3 regions of the Mesorhizobium sp. M0698 genome follow, and region 2 is predicted to be linked to each of the others. Evidence: riboswitches for the same ligand, from Rfam matches in the RefSeq annotation. Region 2 holds a riboswitch; each other region holds the start of a gene.
What was found. Region 2 has a riboswitch for cobalamin ahead of NKI16_RS02110 (DUF1636 family protein). Riboswitches for the same ligand answer to the same signal wherever they lie in the genome.
Positions count from the first base shown of each region.

Region 1: another riboswitch for cobalamin. It lies ahead of NKI16_RS27355 (ABC transporter ATP-binding protein); the one in region 2 lies ahead of NKI16_RS02110 (DUF1636 family protein).
Region 3: another riboswitch for cobalamin. It lies ahead of metE (5-methyltetrahydropteroyltriglutamate--homocysteine S-methyltransferase); the one in region 2 lies ahead of NKI16_RS02110 (DUF1636 family protein).

Region 1 covers NZ_JAMYPQ010000019.1:3,478-7,895, forward strand. Annotated here, with positions in the region: gene NKI16_RS27340 (FAD-binding oxidoreductase) at 1-356, opposite strand, end outside; gene NKI16_RS27345 (LysR substrate-binding domain-containing protein) at 497-1,405, shown strand; cobalamin riboswitch at 1,738-1,941, shown strand; gene NKI16_RS27355 (ABC transporter ATP-binding protein) at 2,109-2,852, shown strand; gene NKI16_RS27360 (ABC transporter substrate-binding protein) at 2,849-3,796, shown strand; gene NKI16_RS27365 (FecCD family ABC transporter permease) at 3,826-4,418, shown strand, end outside.
Region 2 covers NZ_JAMYPQ010000001.1:411,173-415,590, reverse strand. Annotated here, with positions in the region: gene NKI16_RS02125 (NuoB/complex I 20 kDa subunit family protein) at 1-534, opposite strand, end outside; gene NKI16_RS02120 (NADH-quinone oxidoreductase subunit A) at 525-890, opposite strand; gene NKI16_RS02115 (winged helix-turn-helix domain-containing protein) at 1,226-2,425, shown strand; cobalamin riboswitch at 2,455-2,658, shown strand; gene NKI16_RS02110 (DUF1636 family protein) at 2,697-3,131, shown strand; gene cobW (cobalamin biosynthesis protein CobW) at 3,128-4,168, shown strand; gene NKI16_RS02100 (cobaltochelatase subunit CobN) at 4,187-4,418, shown strand, end outside.
Region 3 covers NZ_JAMYPQ010000031.1:12,843-17,260, forward strand. Annotated here, with positions in the region: gene metE (5-methyltetrahydropteroyltriglutamate--homocysteine S-methyltransferase) at 1-1,604, opposite strand, end outside; cobalamin riboswitch at 1,700-1,900, opposite strand; gene NKI16_RS31190 (hypothetical protein) at 2,456-2,710, shown strand; gene NKI16_RS31195 (helix-turn-helix transcriptional regulator) at 3,028-3,861, opposite strand; gene NKI16_RS31200 (MFS transporter) at 3,924-4,175, opposite strand.

The DNA.
Region 1 (4,418 bases), on a different contig from region 2:
GCGCGCGCAACACGGCGGATCGGGTCGACTTCGATCCGCTTCATGCGTGACACATCGATCACCAAGCCGCCGTCGCATACCGAACTGCCGGCGACGTTATGACCACCGCCGCGGACGGCGACGAGGAAGCCTTGCGATCGGGCGAAGTTGACGGCCGTAACGACATCGCTGGATTCGGCGCAATAGAAGACAGCCGCCGGCCTCTTATCGACCATGCCATTCCAAACTCTGCGCGCCTGGTCATAGCCAGGGTCGTCCGGAAGGATCAGATCGCCGCTAATCGCCTGCCTGAGCCGGGCGATATCTGGCGCCTGCAACGTCGGCTCGGAACCGTCTATAAGCTTGAACGTGCTCATCGAGGGATACCCTTCGTGATCCAGCACGGTTGGACAGGCCGCTGTCGTTCACCGGATCACAATGATCTCATGCGGCGCCATTCGCTGCAAAATCGAATATCTCAGTCGCTGGATGAGCTAAATTCATCTAAACTGCCTGGATGAGAAAACTTCCGCCGCTCGGGTCGCTTCGCGCCTTCGAAGCCGCTGCCAGGCTGATGAGCTTCAGGAAGGCCGCGACGGAACTCGGAGTGACGCCAACGGCCATCAGCCACCAGATTCGATTGCTGGAGGAGGTCTGTGGGCAACTGCTGTTCCGGCGGCGCCCACGACCGCTCGTGCTCACAGGCGTGGGCGAACGGCTATTCCCGGTAATTTGCAGCGGCTTCGACGCTTTCGCTGCGGCAATAGCATCAGCCTCGGCCGGAGTTGGCCAACGCCCGTTGCGCGTGACGAGCCCAAATGCATTTGCCAGCCGATGGCTGGTTCCGCGCCTGTCGAAGTGGCGCGAACAGCATCCGAACATTCCACTGGAGATCATCGGGACAGACGCCGTTCTGGACCTGCGAGCCGGTGACGCCGACGTCGCGATCCGCTATGCGCGCAGGATGCCGCGGGATGTTCCCGCGCAGGAAATTTTTCGGGACGCATTCTTTCCGGTATGCAGCCCGGAGTTGTTCGCAGGAGGCGACCGACAGATCGAGCGCGCCGCCGATCTGCTGCAATACCCGCTCATCCATTTCAATTGGACGAACCGCGACCCGGAAGCGCCGACTTGGCAACGATGGCTGGCGATCGCACGCTCGATCGATCCCAGCATCCCCAATGCCAACCAGGCATGGGACCTAAGCTTCCGCGAAGAGCTGCACGCGATTGACGCGGTAGCGGCAGGCCAAGGTATCGCTATCTGCAGCGATGTGGTCGTCAGTGGCGAACTCGAGGCTGGCAGGCTAGTCAAGGCACATGATCTCTGTCTGCCAGGCTATGGCTTTTACCTTGCCTGCGTAGCCAATCACCCCCGACAAGCGCATATCGAAGCGTTTTCCGCCTGGATGAGATCGATAGTCTGAGCATCTGAACGCCGATCTTCTGCATGCTCGTCACAAGCGGTAGCAGCGCTTCCTGCGCTTCGGGGTCGCCTGCCGCGCCTCACACTTTGACCGGTATCCAAATTTCCAGCCTTGCCGCTACAGGGATCGAATTCCGGCGCATCGGCGACCTCGCGCCCAGATGCCGGCAGCCATTTGTCCCAAATCATGTTGGGGGTTGACAGAAGCAGACAACGTCCTCTAGGTACGTAATGTTATTACATTACGAGGTATGCATGACTCCTTCTGACAAGACCCTTGCTCCAGCGGCTGTCCGAACTCCGAAAATTTATTGCGCTGTGAGTGGCGGAAAATTAGGGTGGCTGAGTGATGGTCCCCGAGTCGAAAGGCAAGGGGTGAAAAGGGAACACGGTGAGGTCTTCGGATCGAGGCCGTGGCTGCCCCCGCAACTGTAAGCGGTTAGCAAGATCCGAAGTGCCACTGGCCGGCAAGGCTGGGAAGGCAGGATGGCGCAAAGACCCGCGAGCCAGGAGACCTGCCATCAGCATGAGTTGACCGGACGGGGTGTGCCGGGAGGAGACGTGGACATCGGTCTTGTCGGCCGGTCCGTCCAGCTTCCTTCCGTCGCCATTGAGAAAGTGACGGTAAGTTGGACGCCTCCCAGCCTCTTCTTAAAGCGCGCGAACTGAGTGCGACGGCAAATGGCCAGCGCCTGGTCAGTGCGGTGAGCCTTTCGCTAGCGGCGGGCGACCGCCTCGCCATCATCGGCCCTAACGGCGCCGGCAAGACGACGCTGCTGCGCATGCTCTGCGGTACGCTGCGGCCAAGCGCGGGAGACGTGAGATTCTCCGGACGCCGGCTGGAGAGATTTTCGGCCGCCGAGCGGGCGCTGCACATGGCGGTCGTCGGCCAGACCGATCAGCCCGACCCGCGGCTTGCCGTGATCGACTATGTCGAGCTTGGGCGCGTCCCCCATGCGGGCTTGCGACGAAGGAGCGAGCAACGCGACATCGTCATCGAAGCGCTTCGCAGAACCGGCCTGATGCCGCTGCTCGGCCGCACAATCGGCTCGCTATCCGGTGGCGAGCGGCAACGCGCCCAGCTGGCGCGCGCCATCGCCCAGGAGCCCAAAATCCTGTTCCTCGATGAACCGACCAATCATCTCGATCCGCGCGCCCGCAGCGACCTTCTCGAACTCGTATCGCAGTTTGGCATGACCGTGGTGGCGGTGCTTCATGATCTGTCGCTGGTCACGCCATTTGCCACCAGGGTCGCGGTGATGAACGAGGCCCGCCTGCAGGCACTCGCCGGTCCGCACGAGGCGCTGACCAAGCAATTGATCCGCGAGACTTTCGGCGTCGACATGCTTCGGCTGCGCCATCCCACCGAGGACCGCGAACTTACGATCTTCGACGTTCCTAACCGTGCCTCTTCCCATCCTGATCTGACCAAGGAGCAACATTCGTGAAACGCCTCGTATTGTCTTTTGCCTCCCTACTGCTTGCCCAGGCCGCCTTCGCTTTTCCCGTGACCGTTGACAGCTGCGGCACGCCGCTGACGTTCGAAGCCGCGCCGAAGCGCGCCGTTATCCAAGATCTGAACATGGCGGAGATGGCCTTCGCGCTGGGGCTGCAACCGTCGATCGTCGGCCTGACGGGCATCACCGGATGGTACAAGGTCGGTCCGGAATTCAAGGCTGAGCAGGGCGCGATCCCGGAACTCGCGCCGAAATACCCGACGCTCGAAAACCTCGTCGCCGTCGAGCCCGATTTCTTCTTCGCCGGCTGGTATTACGGCATGAAACCAGGTGGCGAGGTGACGCCCGATACGCTGGCGCCGTACGGCATCAAGACGCTTGTGCTGACGGAAAGCTGCGTCCATCTCGACAAGAACCGCCCCGCGGCCTCGATGGACCTGCTCTATGGTGATGTCGAAAAGCTGGGCAAGATTTTTGGCAAGGAGGCCCAGGCGGGAAAGCTTGTGTCGGACTGGAAGGCACAACTTGCCGATATCACGGCAAAGATCGGCGACCGCAAGGGAACGCGCGTGTTTCTTTACGACTCCGGCGAAGACAAACCTTTCACATCAGGCAAGTTCGCGATCCCCAGCGCCATGATCGCTGCTGCCGGCGGCGACAACATCATGGCCGACATGGCGACGAGTTGGGGCAATACGGATTGGGAGACGGTGGCGGCCCGCAATCCGCAATTCCTTATCCTGCTCGACTACCAGGACGGCGGCGGCTACAGGAAACTGCTCGATTTCCTCAAAGCCCATCCGGCGATGAAGGAGACTGATGCGGTCAAAAATGAACGCTTCGTCGCGCTGCGCTATGCCGAACTGACACCTGGGCCTGCCAACATCGAGGCGATCGGCAAGATCGCCAGGGCGATGCACCCGGAAGCTTTCTGAGCTTGCGCCAGAGAGCGTTCGAATTGGCCATGACAGCAGGAGCAGCAGCAATTGCCGCTCTTGCTTTGTTGTCGATTGCCTATGGATCGACGGTCATCGCGCTGAGCGACGTGATTGCTGCGCTCGGACATGCGGCCGGGCTGGACGGAGATATCGTGTCCGGTCCGGCCGGCAAGATCCCGATTGCCAAGATCGTTGTCGATCTCAGGCTGCCGCGCACGATTATGGCCATCTGTGTCGGCGCCGGGCTGGGCGTCATCGGCGCGCTGCTGCAGACGGTAACGCGCAACGACCTCGCCGATCCGTTCCTGTTCGGCCTGTCGTCCGGAGCGGCGGCCGGCGCGGTTTCCGTCATCACCATTTTTGGCGACCATTTCGGCATCTGGACGTTGCCGGTCGCGGCCTTCACGGGCGGCGTATTAGCCGCCGGCATCGTGCTGTTGCTGGTTTCGCGGGTGAGGGGGCAAGGCCCCGAACGGCTGATCCTCGCCGGGCTTGCTGTCTCCTTCATGTTCACCGCCTTGACCAACTATCTCGTCTTTGCCGGAGACCAGCGCGCCGCTCACTCGGTGTTGTTCTGGACGATGGGCGGGCTCGGGCTCGCGCGTTGGGACAATGTCGG
Region 2 (4,418 bases):
GATACCGTAGAGCAGCGCTTCGGCGCTCGGCGGGCAGCCGGGCACGTAGATGTCGACCGGCACGATGCGGTCGCAGCCCCGCACCACCGAATAGGAATAATGATAATAGCCGCCGCCATTGGCGCAGGAGCCCATCGAGATGACGTAGCGCGGCTCCGGCATCTGATCGTAGACCTTGCGCAGCGCCGGCGCCATCTTGTTGGTCAGCGTGCCGGCGACGATCATGATGTCGGACTGGCGCGGGGACGCGCGCGGCGCGACACCGAACCTCTCCGAGTCATAGCGCGGCATCGACGTATGGATCATCTCGACCGCGCAGCAGGCGAGACCGAAGGTCATGAACATCAACGAGCCGCTGCGCGCCCAGGTGATGAGCGCCTCGGTCGAGGTGACGAGAAAGCCCTTGTCGGCGAGCTCGTTGTTGATCTCCAGGAAGAATGGATCGTCGGACCCGACCGGCCTGCCGGTGTTGGGGTCGATGAGGCCCTTGGGCTTCGGCGCGACGAGCGTGCCGGAACTGTCGTTCAATCCCATTCCAGCGCTCCTTTTTTCCATTCATAGGCAAAGCCGATGGTCAGCACCGCCAAAAACACCATCATCGACCAGAAACCGAGCATGCCGATCTGGCTGAACGACACCGCCCAAGGAAACAGGAAGGCCACCTCCAGATCGAAGATGATGAACAGGATCGACACCAGGTAGAAGCGGATATCGAACTTCATGCGGGCGTCGTCGAACGAGTTGAAGCCGCACTCATAGGCGGAAAGCTTTTCCGGATCGGGGTTGCGGTAGGCCACCAGGAACGGTGCAGCGAGCAGCGCCAGCCCGACGATCAGCGCCACGCCGATGAACAGGACGATGGGCAGGTACGAACCTAAAAGTGCGTTCATGCTGCAGTTTCCGTTGGCGGCCAATCCACTCTGATTACAGCACCGGACCCACTTGCGGAAGCGTGACAGTTTAACCACTGAACCGTTTTAAGGGGGCTCTATGCTGCAACGCGGCGAGGGTTAGCGCAGCGCTTTCGGCGAAGCAAGTCAAACCTTGTTCAAATCGCGGTGCTGGACGGCATATCCGGGAAAACTGGTCCGATCCGCTCCTGTTTGATTTCCTTCACTTTTTACTCCACTTTTCTCTCCTGACATGGATGCCGCCAAAACCCTGCTAGCATGGCACGGAATCGCAGGTCATTTTCTCTGTCTAAAATCGTCCGGATGCCGCCTTCATGAAGGAAAGAATCTCGCTTGCCACGGCCCGTCGCATTGCGCTCGCGGCACAGGGATTCAATGACCCGCGCCCCACCGGCACGCCTGACCGCCGGCATCTGGCCCGGGTGCTTGCCCGTACCGGCCTGCTGCAGATCGATTCCGTCAGCGCCGTGGTGCGCGCCCATTATATGCCTCTTTATTCGCGGCTTGGCCCTTACAAGCTGGCGTTGCTCGACAACGCCGCGGTAACGCGCAAGCGCATGGTCTTCGAATATTGGGCGCATGAAGCCTCGTTCTTGCCGGTCGAGACCTATCCGCTGATGCGCTGGCGCATGCAGCGGGCCGAACGCGGCGACGAAATGTACAGCGGACTGGCCAAATGGGGTCGCGAGCACGCCGCCTATATCGAAGACATCTATCGCGAGGTCGCCGAACGAGGCCCGATCGCAGCGTCGGCTTTCGAAGGGCAGAAGGGTTCGGGCGGCTGGTGGGGCTGGAGCCATGCCAAGCACGCCTTCGAATGGCTGTTCTGGGCCGGCCGCATCACCACGGCGCATCGCCGCGGCTTCGAACGGTTCTACGATCTGCCGGAGCGCGTATTGCCGCCGGCGGTACTCGCGCTACCGATTCCCTGTCCCGAGGATGCTCACCGCGAATTGCTGCGCATCTCGGCCCGCGCCCACGGCATCGCCACGGCAGGAGACCTGCGCGACTATTTCCGGCTCTCGCCCGCCGACATCAAGGGCCGCATCGAGGAGTTGGTCGAGGCCGGCGACCTGTTGCCGGTGAGCGTCGAAGGCTGGAGCAAAACAGCCTATCTCCACAAGGACGCCCGTTTGCCGCGCAAGATCGAGGCGCGCGCCTTGCTCGCGCCGTTCGATCCTGTCGTCTTCGAGCGGTCGCGCACCGAGCGGTTGTTCGACTTCCACTACCGCATCGAGATCTACACGCCGGCCGAAAAGCGCCGGTATGGCTATTATGTGCTGCCATTCCTGCTCGGCGACAGCATCGTCGGGCGCGTCGACCTCAGGGCCGACCGCCCGGCCGGTGTGTTGCGCGTCCACGCCGCCTATGCGGAGCCCGGCGCCCCGCCACAAACCGCAGCCGCCCTTTTCGAGGAATTGAAGCAGATGCAGGGCTGGCTCGGCCTGGAACGCATCGAGGTGACCGCTGCCGGCGACCTCGGCCGGCCGCTCGCGGATATCGCCGCGTCATAGACGTGCGTTGACACGACTGGCTCCACAAGCCTAAATCCGTTCCAGACGGTCCCCTGCCCGCAACGGCAGGGGCCAAGAGGGAATGCGGTGCGAAATCTCGATTTCAAATCCGCGGCTGTCCCCGCAACTGTAAGCGACGAGCCAAGGCCGAAAACCACTGGGATATTCCCGGGAAGGCGGCACCCAGGCGATGACCCGCGAGCCAGGAGACCTGCCGTCTAGGACATAAGAATCCGATCGCCTGGCGGGTTTTCCGGGCAAGGAGCCTGATTTGGAACGCGACAGCAGTTTTCCGGCTGAGACAGCGGATTTATTGTCCGGCCATGGTGATTCCCCGGCCGGCGTTACCGTCATCGTCTGCTCGTCCTGCCGTGACGAGACCGGTTCGGACGCTCATCCGCGCGCCGGCGAACTGCTCGCAGAGGACACGCGCCGCGCCGCTTCCAGCGAAAACATCAAAATCCGCACCGTCGAATGCCTCGGCAATTGCAAGCGCCGGCTCAGCGCGGCCATGCTGCGCGACGGCTGCTGGAGTTACGTCTTCGGTGATCTGACCACGACCAGCGGGGCCGATCTCGTCACCGGGGCAAAGCTGTTCGCCACCGCGACGGATGGGCTCATTCCATGGCGCGGCCGTCCCGATTGCCTGAAGCGCGGCCTGGTTGCCCGCATCCCTCCCCTTGACGTTTTGAAGGACCTGACATGACCGCTGCCTCCCTTTCGCGCGTTCCCTGCACCGTGGTCACCGGCTTTCTCGGCGCCGGCAAGACGACGTTGATCCGCCATTTGCTCGAAAACGCCAAAGGCAAGCGCCTGGCCATCATCGTCAACGAGTTCGGCGACATCGGCATCGACGGCGAGATTCTGAAGGGCTGCGCCATCGACACCTGCCCCGAGGAAAACATCGTCGAGCTGGCCAATGGTTGCATCTGCTGCACCGTCGCCGATGATTTCGTCCCGGCGCTGGACCAGATCCTGTCGCTGACGCCGAGGGTCGACCACATCCTGATCGAGACATCCGGCCTTGCTTTGCCCAAGCCGCTGGTCCAGGCCTTCCAGTGGCCGTCCGTGAAAAGCCGCGTCACGGTCGATGGCGTCATCGCCGTCGTCGACGGGCCGGCGCTGGCTGATGGCCGCGTAGCCAACGACATGGACGCCCTGCAGGCCCAGCGCGCGCAGGACGAGACGCTCGACCATGACGATCCGGTCGAGGAAGTGTTCGAAGACCAGCTCGCCTGCGCCGACCTGATCATCCTGTCGAAGAGCGACCTGATGGACACAGCCGGCGCGGCCCGCGCCAATGCCGTGATCGGAAAGCATGTTGCGCGGGCGGTGAAGATCGTACCGACTTCGCAAGGCAAGGTCGACCCGTCGGTGCTGCTCGGCCTCGGCCTCGCCGTCGAGGACGACATCGAGAATCGCAAGACCCACCACGACGACGAGCTCGACCACGAACATGACGATTTTGACTCGTTCGTCATCGACATCGCGTCTGTGTCCAACCCGGACGAGCTCGCACAACGGGTCGCCACGGCGGCGGAGGAAGAAAACGTGTTGCGCGTCAAGGGTTTCGTCGAAGTCGGCGGCAAGCCGATGCGGCTCCTGCTGCAGGCCGTCGGTCCGCGCGTCAACCACTATTACGACCGCGCCTGGACCGCTGAAGACGACCGCCGCTCGCGCCTGGTCGTCATCGGCCTGAAAGGGCTGAACCGCCCGGCCATCGAGCGTATCCTCGCCGGCTGACCCCAGGCACGAGCCGCGATGCACATCCTCACCACCACATCCGCCTCGCTCGACGATCTCGCCGAGCCCGTCGATCTCAGGCAAACGCCTGCGGATGTCGTGGCGCTGTCCTTCACCGACAGCGACCTGGCCGGGCTGGCGGCGGCGTGGAAGGCAGATGCGCACCGCCTGCCGTCGATGCGGCTCGCCGCCTTGCGCGACCTGCGCCATCCGATGTCCGTCGACCTGTGGATCGACAGCGTCGCCCGCC
Region 3 (4,418 bases), on a different contig from region 2:
CAGGCATGCTGGGTGAAGGCGAAGCCGGACAGCTGCTCGCCGAAATGCTGTACCATGTCGTTTCGTTCGAACTCACCGTGCACCAGCACGTCCAGCCCGATCTCTTCCTGCCAGCGAATTGCAGCCTCGATCTCCTTCTTCAGGAAGGTCTCGTAGTCGACATAGCTCAGCTGGCCCTTCGCATGAGCGGCCCGCGCCCTGCGTACCTGCGGCGTCTGCGGGAAGGACCCGATGGTCGTCGTCGGGAACGGCGGCAGCCCGAGCGTGCCGGCCTGGACTCTGGAGCGCTCGGCAAAAGCGCTCTCTCGTCGCTTCATGCTGTCGTCAATGCTGGCGATCCGCCCCTCAACCAGCGGGTCATGGATCTTCGTGGATGTCACGCGAGTGGCGGCAGCCTCGGCAGACGCTTTCAACGCGCCTGCCACCGCATCCCTGCCTTGGGACAGGGCCCGGGCAAGCAACACCAACTCGTCGGTCTTCTGGGCCGCGAAGGCGAGCCACGACCTGATGTCCGCGTCGAGTTCCGTCTCCATGCGGAGGTCGATCGGCACATGCAGCATCGAGCAAGAAGGCGCGATCTCGACGCGGTCCAAGGGCCAGCCGGCGACGATCGGTTTGATGCGGTCGAGAATGGCGGGCAGGTTCGCACGCCAGACGTTGCGGCCATCGATCAAGCCAAGCGAGAGCACCAGATCCTTCGGTGCGAGCCGACCCACCGTTTCCAGCTGCTCGGGAGCGCGCACGAGATCAATATGCAGCCCGGCCAGGGGCAGAGAAACCGCGGTTTCGAGATTGTCTCCCAGCGGCCCGAAATAGGCAGCCAGCATGATCTTCAACTCGGGCGCGGCTTTTGACAGCTGGCCATAGGCGAATTCGAACGCAGCTCGTTCGTTCGGGTTCAGATCGAGGACAAGCGCTGGCTCATCGATCTGCACCCAATCGGCACCCGACAGCTTCAAGCTCCGCAGGAGTTGCTCGTAGACGGGCAGAAGCCGTGGTAGGAGCGCGATGGGATCGAATCCTTCGGCAGGCGATTTCGCCAGCTTGAGGAAGGTGATCGGTCCAAGGATGACTGGGCGTGTGTGAACGCCGAGAGCTTTAGCCTCGATGAAGTAATCGACCGGTTTCGTCGACGAGAGGGCGAACGTCTGATCATCGTTGAGTTCCGGCACAATGTAGTGATAGTTGGTGTCAAACCACTTGGTCATTTCCATCGCGGTTACGCCAGTCCGATGAGCCGCATGCTGGTGACCACCGTGCCCACAATCCTCCGTCTGACCTTGGTTGCCGCGCGCCATAGCGAAGTAGATGTCGAGTGGGACCTCGCCGCCATTCCAGCCGTAACGGGACGGAAGGGCGCCGACCATGGCTGCGGTGTCGAGCACATGGTCGTAAAGCGAGAAGTCGTTCGACGGGATTTTCGACACGCCGCGATCGCGTTGCTCCTCCCAGCTAGCGGCACGGAGCGCCTTCGCCGTCGTGAGAAGGTCGGCAGCGGACGATTTTCCGGACCAGTAGCTTTCAAGCGCGAATTTCAGTTCTCGCCGACGACCGAAGCGGGGCACGCCGAGCGTTGCTACAGGAATTTGCTGAGAGATAGTCATGCCAGACCCCGATGGTTGGGGCGTCGGTGACAAGGAAGGCGCTAGCAGGCCGGCACGAACGCCAGGCTGCAGCGGCCACCGAGACACCCCGCCCGTGGACGTAATTCGCCGTGGCAGGTCTCCTGGCTCGCGGGGTCATAGCCTCTACCCGTCTTCCCAAGGCTATTCGCCTCAGTGACATGAGTGGGGTTGGCTCGCCGCTAACAGTTGCGGGGGCAGCGCCGGCATCGCACCGGCTTCCCTCTTAGCTCCGCTGCGGCAGCGCCGTACGGAGAACCACGACGCGGGAGACAATTACAGCAGTTCGCTTCATTGTCAACGCCGCATAAAGAAATGTTTATGTCGTTATGTTAAATTTCCGTTGGCATGTTCCAAAGGTCGCCTCGAAAGCGAAAACTGTGGAAGCCTTGAGCGGCCGGTAAATCAAAGCAATGACGCACGGCGCCCTTGTCCAGGAGGATAGGAGTTCGTCGGCTGCCGGCAGCAAACATACCGGCAAGCGCCGTGGTGCTGCTTAGCGCATCACGCGAACCACCTCGGCGTCGAACTTCGGCTCCGAGGTTCCGACCGCTTCGTTGGTGATCTGCTCGCGACCATATTCGGCTCAATGGCGAGGCTGTTGCCCATGTGGAAGCTGTTGGCCGTGATGCCCTCGGTGATATGACACAACGATTTCGGGGGGAGCACACCGAGGCCAGGCGCAGCGGCGTGTTGCGAAGTGATCGAGGCCAATGTCTCGAACTGCTTGTTCGCAGCCCACCGGCTCAAGGTAACCCGGCTCAAACCACCGGGCTAGCTCAAGTCCTGTCCAAATGAGGCCTGAGCGGCAAATCGTCGTGCACGCGCACGGTTTGGCGTTCGATCTTGTGATGCGTCTTGGGCGGACAATCGCCACGGTGCAGCGCGCAGAAGCGGTCCCCAATTGGGAAGCCGAGGGCGGTGAGGGCAAGCCAGCGCCACAGGCGGAAGGGGACTTGGACCTGTTTGCCCTGCTGGACCACAAGTTCGCGACACAGGGCCTCAAGGAGAAGACCAAGAGTGATTATGCGCGGGACCTCGCCAAATTCATCAAAAGCAGCGGGCAGTCAAAGTTCGGCGCCGATTGACATGGAGATAGCCATCGCGGCGGACCGCCCAGGCGGACCGCAAGCCGGAATACAACCGGGTGCAGGCGGCCAAGCTCGTCCACAAGATGGCGTCGGGCACACACCGGCGATGGGAGAGCGGACCGTGGAGTGCAGGAACTTCACGCCTATCCACGCTCCCGTGGACGTGTCCTGCGGCACATCGGCAGCGATATTGAGGAGGCAGTTGAGCTTCTGGTCGAGCACTCTTACCTGCCACTACCTACGCTTAACGTCATCTCGTACTGAAAACGCACCACGCAAGGTCGAGATGTAACATGCGCCCTTCGTGGATGGTTCTAAGCTTCCTCGGGCGCGGTCAATCTGTGATAACGGTCGCTTGGAACCTCCATCACCGCGACGCGATCAAGGTTGGCGTATCGCGCTCGGTAGTAACCTTCCTCCTCCACTTCGGCGAAACTACACTGGGGAACGTCAAAGGTCGCAGCTTCCAATCCGAAGAAAGTCGTAGCGGTTTCTTCATCCAAGAAGTTCCACTCATCTTCTCCGTCGTCATATGTGACGCGAACATAGGAGGCCATGCGCACGGCTTCCTGATCACCCATCTCTGCGATGATGGCATCGCATTCTTTCTTCAGCTTTCCTGAAACCTCACCCTTATCCCAGTCATCCAAAGCCCGATAGATTTCTGGATGATAATACTCTGGCATCTCCTCTACATCGTCACCGATAAGCTCAATGGTGCGGACATATTGCGGATTTATCAAGAGTATTTTGTTGTCAAGGCTCCAACAATACAGCCATGGCCTGCTTGTGTTATTTCTGCGCAGATTATGAAGTTCCTTCAACTGACGTAAAATCGATTCACGCGCCTTTTCATCGATAGGATATTGGCGGCTGCCAACAGTCGTCTTGATTCTGAGCGTGCCGTATCGCGTTTCGGCATCGGCAATTGCAAACGGGCTCGTGCGCCACTCCTCGACATCAATCTTCCAGCCCAGCAGCTCCTCGACCGTGCATTTCAACGTGAGACAAAGGTCCTTGATCTGCTCGACGTTCAACTGCGTTTTGCCTGTTTCCCAACGGGCCACAGTCTGTTGCGTTGTTGCCATCTGCTCTGCCAAATCTTTTTGAGTCATGCCCAGTCGAACCCTAAGCTCTTTCATGTTCATAACTCACCTCGCGTGTTCAACACACGCATCGTGGATGAATTAATCTAACACGTCAAGCGTGTTCAAAAATCGCAGCATGTGTTTTTAGGGCGTCTTCGAGGCTCCGGCAGCCGTTCGTGACCACTTGCGCAAGACACAGGGCTGGTACACAGCACGAATGGGCGATCAAAAATTACTGCTGCGATGCTCGTCATCAGCCAAGCTGCCGCCGCACCTTCCACTAGGGTGCCAAGGTTCGAAATGAGTGCAGCCGACCATAGCGAACGGAAGGTCTTGTGCTCAAAAGGAACGAGTGAAGATGTTCTCTTCGCCATTGTGGGAAGCCTCGGGATTGACCGCGGGGCTGGATTTGTTTCGCCTCACTCAACCATGGCCTCGCCGTACAAGCCAAGCTGCCACAGTGCGCGCCTGCTAACCCAGAAAACTTGGCGGCCTTACAGGCATGCGCAGGACGTGCGAAGCCGCTCAAATCTCCCCAGATGGTCAGCCATCGAAGACCGGCATCACTTGCCCGTTGAGCGGCTATACGATAATGCTCCGCGCTAAGCAGGAAGCGC